Regions from separate parts of the Rhizobium cerradonense genome, predicted to be linked through region 1. Evidence: riboswitches for the same ligand, from Rfam matches in the RefSeq annotation. Region 1 holds a riboswitch; the other holds the start of a gene.

Region 1 (3,204 bases):
ACGTGAAACAGCTTCCCGTCATCCGTCTCCATCTGATAGTGGCCGAACATCATGCCCGATGGCGTGTCGAGCGGGCAGCCTGAGGAATATTCATAGGTATCGCCGGGCCGCAGCCTGGGCTGCTCGCCCACGACGCCCGGCCCGGTCACCTCATCCACCATGCCGTTCTGATCGGTGATGTGCCAATAGCGCGTCACCAGCCGCACGGTGACGGTCGAGTGGTTGGAAATGATGATGCGGTAACCCCAGACGTAACGATCGTCTTCCGGATCGGATTGCTCCTCCAGATAAAAGGGTTCGACAACAACTTCGATGTCGTGTGTTAGTGCGCGATACATGCCTGACACCTTGGTCACTACTCCGAAACGTCGCGCGCTCAAACGAACGCACAAAGGACGCTCCAGCATTTAAGTCTAGGGCACCTTATCCGCTTTCTATGATCCCACGGAAAGCGGGATACTTAGGGGTATCCTATAAAGCGACCTGTTCCGTCAAGGAATGGATTGGTGAAAACGCCTTTGACGGATTAAACCATTCGGATTTTCAGATGTTAGGAATAACTCTAAAGGTTAATTGTCGGCGGTCGAAAGTATAGGCGCACGGTTCGTTTTCGAGATGTGTAAGCCCGCCCGAACAATATTCGGGCGGGTTTGGGTAGATATAGTCAGGCGGAAACTTGTGCCAGAGCGCGGGCGAAATCCTCGACCAGATCTTCGCTGTCCTCGATCCCCGCGGAAAAGCGCACCGTTCCCGGCGAAATGCCGAGTTCGGCACGGGCCTCGTCGGTGAGGTTCTTGTGCGTCGTGGTAGCGGGATGGGTGATCAGGCTCTTGGAGTCGCCGAGATTGTTGGAAATTTTGACGATCTCCAGTGCGTTCTGCAGCTTGAAGGCCGCTTCCTTGCCGCCCTTCAGCTCGAAGGCCACCAGCGTCGAGCCGCCGGTCATCTGCTTGGCGATGATGTCTGCCTGCGGATGGTCCTTGCGGCCGGGATAGATCACCTTGCCGACCTTGCTCTGTTCTGCGAGGAAGTCGGCGACCTTGGCGGCATTCTGCGTCTGCTGCTTGACGCGCAGCGGGAGCGTTTCGATGCCCTTCAGCAGCGTCCAGGCAGTGAACGGCGACATGGCCGGACCGGTGTGGCGGAAATAATCGTGCAGGTTTTCGTCGATCCACTGCTTGTCGGAGAGGATGACGCCGCCGAGCGAGCGGCCCTGGCCGTCGATGTGTTTGGTCGCGGAATAGACGACGATGTGCGCACCGAGCTCCAGAGGCTTCTGGAACAGCGGCGTTGCGAAGACGTTGTCGACCACGACCTTGGCGTCGATCTGGTTGGCGAGCTTGGCGACGGCGGCGATATCCACGACTTCCAGCGTCGGGTTGGTCGGGCTTTCCAGGAAGAACACCTTGGTATTCGGTCGGATGGCCTTTTCCCAGTTCTCGATGAAGCGGCCATCGACCAGCGTGCATTCGATGCCATATTTCGGCGCCAGCGTCTCGACCACCCAGCGGCAGGAGCCGAAGAGGGCACGGGCTGCGACGATATGATCGCCGGCCTTCAACTGGCAGAGAATGGCGGCAGAAACGGCGGCCATGCCGGAAGCGGTGGCGCGGGCATCTTCAGCGCCTTCGAGAGCGCACATGCGCTTCTCGAACATGTCGTTGGTGGGGCTGCCGTAGCGGGCGTAGATGAAGCCATCCGTCTCGCCCTTGAAGCGGGCTTCTGCGGCTTCCGAGGTGTCGTAGACGAAGCCCTGGGTCAGATAGATTGCTTCGGAGGTCTCGCCGAATTGCGAACGGAGAGTTCCGCCGTGAACGAGCTGGGTTGCGGGGCGCCAAGTCTTGCTCATGCCATCACCACTTTCAAAACAAAAAAACCGGTCGCGAAAGCAGACCGGTTTAACCCCGGTCCTTTTAGCCACTTGTTTAACGTGGCTGCAAGCCGACCGGCCAAATCACCACGGGATAAGTTGCAATACTGCCGTTGACCGCTTGCGTCAATTCCCTGAGTTTGGTTTTGTCTGCGGCAAATTATGGAAGAGGCATGATGGCTCGCACTACTGGAATTTTGGCCGATCGCGCAATTGCGGCGCTCTTCGAAGCGGGGCGGCTGACGAGCGAAAAGGAACTGGATGTCGATCAGATCCAGCCGGCGAGCCTTGACCTGAGGCTCAGTGCCCATGCTTTCCGTGTCCGCGCCAGCTTCATGCCCGGCCCGTCGCATCTTGTCGCCGACAAGCTCGACCGGCTGAAGCTGCATGTCGTCGATCTCTCGGAAGGCGCGGTATTGGAAACCGGCTGTGTCTACATCGTGCCGCTGATGGAGCGGCTCGACCTGCCGGCCGACATGTCCGCCTCCGCCAATCCGAAAAGCTCGACCGGCCGTCTCGACATCTTCACCCGCGTCATCACCGACCGCGCCCAGGAGTTCGACAAGATCCCGGCCGGCTATTCCGGCCCTCTTTATCTCGAAATCAGCCCGCGCACCTTCCCGATCGTCGTTCGTCGCGGCTCGCGCCTGTCGCAGATCCGCTTCCGCGTCGGCCAGGCCATGCTCTCCGAGCCGGAATTGCTGGCGCTGCACGAGAGCGAGACGCTGGTCGCCAGCAAGAAGCCGAACGTCACCGGCGGTGGCATAGCGCTCTCGATCGATCTGGCTGGCGACAAGGAAGGCCTGATCGGTTATCGCGGCAAGCACCACACGGCGGTCGTCGATGTCGACAAGAAGGCGCAGCACGATATTTTCGATTTCTGGGAGCCGCTCTATAGCCGCGGCCGCACCGAACTGATCCTCGATCCGGACGAGTTCTATATCCTCGTCTCGCGTGAGGCGGTCCATGTGCCACCGCATTATGCCGCCGAAATGACGCCCTTCGATCCCTTGGTCGGCGAATTCCGCGTTCATTACGCCGGCTTTTTCGACCCCGGCTTCGGCCACGCCCCCGCCGGCGGCCGCGGCAGCCGCGCCGTGCTGGAAGTCCGCAGCCACGAAGTTCCCTTCATCCTCGAAGACAGCCAGATCGTCGGCCGCCTGGTCTACGAGCACATGCTGGAACAACCCTCCAGCCTCTACGGCTCCGGCCTCGGCTCCAACTATCAGGCGCAGGGCCTCAAGCTGTCGAAGCACTTCCGGCTGTGATCGCCTATTTGGCGGCCTTGACAGAGGCCGCCAACTGTTGGACATCTCTGAATGTCAGGCGGGTGT
Region 2 (3,204 bases), on a different contig from region 1:
CCTCGCAGAAATGCGTGCTGCTGATCGATGAGATCGACAAGGCCGACATCGAATTCCCGAACGATCTGCTGCAGGAACTCGACCGCATGGAGTTCCATGTCTATGAGACCGGCGAAACGATCCGCGCCGCCGTCCGGCCGATCGTCATCATCACCTCGAACAATGAAAAGGAGCTGCCGGATGCTTTCCTGCGCCGCTGCTTCTTCCATTATATCCGCTTCCCCGACGCCGAAACGCTGACGCGCATCGTCGAAGTGCACTATCCCGGCATCAAGCAGACACTGGTGCGGGCGGCCCTCACCCAATTTTTCGAGATCCGCGATGTGCCGGGGCTGAAGAAGAAACCCTCCACCTCCGAAGCGCTCGACTGGATCCGCCTCCTCGTCGCCGACGACGTCGATCCCGCCACGCTGCGCGGCGACGCAAAGAGCGTCTTGCCGAAGCTGCATGGGGCTTTGCTGAAGAACGAGCAGGACGTCCATCTCTTCGAACGCCTTGCTTTCATGGCGCGCGGGCAGGGGAAATGATGCAGCCGGATGCCGTGAAGGTCTTGATCTACGCGCTGAGCGGTCGGCATTTGCTGGTATTCGACGAGCCGGATTTTCCCACCGTCGAACTCCAGGTTCCCGGCGGCACTGTCGAACCCGGCGAAGGCATCGCAACGGCGGCGGCGCGCGAATTCGAGGAGGAAACCGGTTTTGCGCCGGACGAACTCCATCCGCTCGGCATTCATGACTATCGGTTCGAAAAGGATGGGCGCCAGCACCATCACCAACGGCACTATTTCCGCTGCCGCATCTCCGAGACGGCGCCCGCCACCTGGCTTCACTATGAAATGACGCCGTTCGGCGGCGGCGATCCGATTGGCTTCCGTTTCTTCTGGCTGCCGATCGAGGACGCCAGGCTACGCCTCGGCTATGGCATGCAGGCGCTCCTTGGTCATCTGTAGGCGACAACCGACATACGCAACCGCCCGCTTTTCCCGGAAAAGCTTGCCCATTGACCCGCAGGGGCAGCAGGTCTATTGAATTTCTCCCGTGGTGATTTGGCCGGCCGGCTTGCAGCCACGTTAAAAAAGTCGCTAAAGGGCCGCGTGCGGACCGGTAGCGATTCTTATCGCGGCCGGTTTTTTGTTTTTGTCGAGTGATAACGATGCCCATCAAGATTCCCGATACGCTGCCCGCGTTCGAAGCCCTCCAGAGCGAGGGTGTGCGGGTGATGACCGAAACGGTGGCGATCCGGCAGGATATCCGCCCCCTTCAGATCGGGCTTCTCAACCTCATGCCGAACAAGATCAAGACCGAAGTGCAAATGGCGCGCCTTGTCGGCGCCTCGCCCTTGCAGGTGGAATTCTCGCTGATCCGCGTCGGCGGCCACAAGGCCAAGAACACATCGGAAGAGCATCTGCTCGCCTTCTACCAGACTTGGGAGGAGGTGAAGCACCGCAAATACGACGGCTTCATCATTACCGGCGCGCCGATCGAGCTGCTGGATTATGAGGAGGTCACCTACTGGGACGAGATGCAGCAGATCTTCGACTGGACGGCGACCAATGTCCATTCCACAATGAACGTCTGCTGGGGCGCGATGGCGGCTGCCTATCATTTCCATAGGGTGCCGAAATATACGCTGAAGGAAAAAGCCTTCGGGGTCTATCGCCACCAAAACCTGAAGCCGTCCTCGGTCTATCTCAACGGCTTCTCCGATGATTTCGCCATTCCGGTCTCGCGCTGGACGGAAGTGCGCCGTGCCGACATCGAAAAGGTGCCGGGGCTACAGATCCTGATGGACTCCAGCGAGATGGGCGTCTGTCTGGTCCACGAGCAGGCCTGCAACCGGCTCTACATGTTCAATCACGTGGAGTATGATTCCACCTCGCTGGCGGACGAATATTTTCGGGATGTGAACGCGGGCGTGCCGATCAAGATGCCGCACAATTATTTCCCGCATAACGACCCGGAAATCGCGCCGCAGAACCGCTGGCGCAGCCATGCGCATCTGTTCTTCGGCAACTGGATCAACGAGATCTACCAGACCACGCCCTATGATCTCGAGGAGATCGGCCAAGAGAGGTTCTGAGCTTGTTCATTCCCTTCTTCCTGAAACTGAAGGAAGCGAAGGTTCCGGTGACGCTCCGGGAATTCCTGTCGCTTCTGGAGGGGATGGAAGAAGGGATCGCCGATTACGACGTCGAGGCCTTCTACTATCTGGCCCGTGCGGCGCTGATCAAGGACGAGCGCTTCATCGACCGTTTCGATCAGGTCTTTGCCGATTACTTCCGCGGTGTCGAGGCGGTCGGCAGCGATGCGCCGCCGGCCGAGCAGGTCGCGATCCCCGAGGAATGGCTGCGCAAACTCGCTGAAAAACATCTGACGGACGAGGAAAAGAAGCTGGTCGAGGCGCTCGGCGGCTTCGAAAAGCTGATGGAGACGCTGCGTCAGCGTCTTGCCGAACAGAAGGGCCGGCACCAGGGCGGCTCGAAATGGATCGGTACGGCGGGCACGTCGCCGTTCGGCGCGTATGGCTATAACCCCGAAGGCGTGCGCATCGGCCAGGACGCGTCCCGTCACCGCAAGGCGGCGAAAGTCTGGGACCGCCGCGAATTTCAAAATCTCGACGACAGCGTCGAACTCGGCACCCGCAACATCAAAGTGGCGCTGAAACGGCTCCGCCGCTGGGTGCGCGAAGGAGCTGCCGAAGAGCTCGATCTTTCCGGAACGATCCGCTCCACCGCAGAGCACGGCTATCTCGACGTCCAGACCCGGCCGGAGCGGCGCAATGCCGTCAAACTGTTGATGTTCTTCGATGTCGGCGGTTCGATGGATGATCATATCCGTGTGGTCGAGGAACTATTCTCCGCCGCCCGCGCCGAATTCCGGCACATGGAATATTTCTATTTTCACAACTGCCTCTACGAAGGCGTATGGAAGGACAATCGCCGCCGGCGCGCCGATATTACCGCAACGGCCGACCTGATCCGCACCTTCGGTCCCGACTATCGCGTCGTCTTCGTCGGCGATGCCTCGATGAGCCCCTATGAGGTCACCCATCCCGGCGGCTCCGTGGAACATTGGAACAGGGAGGCCGGCGAAGCCTGGCTCAGCCGTATCACCGGCCATTTCCGCAAATGCGTCTGGCTCAATCCCGTGCCCGAAAACTATTGGACCCACACCACCTCGATCTCAATCATCCGCCGTCTGCTTG

Evidence for each region. A riboswitch is a leader RNA that binds a small molecule or an ion and turns the genes downstream of it on or off. The one in region 1 is predicted to bind S-adenosylmethionine.
Region 2: linked by a shared signal. The riboswitch ahead of metA (homoserine O-acetyltransferase MetA) and the one ahead of PH547_RS17275 (O-succinylhomoserine sulfhydrylase) in region 1 are both predicted to bind S-adenosylmethionine.

The regions. Positions count from the first base shown of each region.
Region 1 covers NZ_JAQJCK010000007.1:113,306-116,509, reverse strand. The annotation lists gene apaG (Co2+/Mg2+ efflux protein ApaG) at 1-338, opposite strand, end outside; gene PH547_RS17275 (O-succinylhomoserine sulfhydrylase) at 665-1,849, opposite strand; SAM riboswitch at 1,893-1,971, opposite strand; gene PH547_RS17270 (2'-deoxycytidine 5'-triphosphate deaminase) at 2,044-3,138, shown strand; tRNA gene PH547_RS17265 (tRNA-Gly) at 3,197-3,204, shown strand, end outside.
Region 2 covers NZ_JAQJCK010000004.1:186,505-189,708, reverse strand. The annotation lists gene PH547_RS11525 (AAA family ATPase) at 1-527, shown strand, start outside; gene PH547_RS11520 (NUDIX hydrolase) at 527-949, shown strand; SAM riboswitch at 1,028-1,105, shown strand; gene metA (homoserine O-acetyltransferase MetA) at 1,153-2,079, shown strand; gene PH547_RS11510 (vWA domain-containing protein) at 2,082-3,204, shown strand, end outside.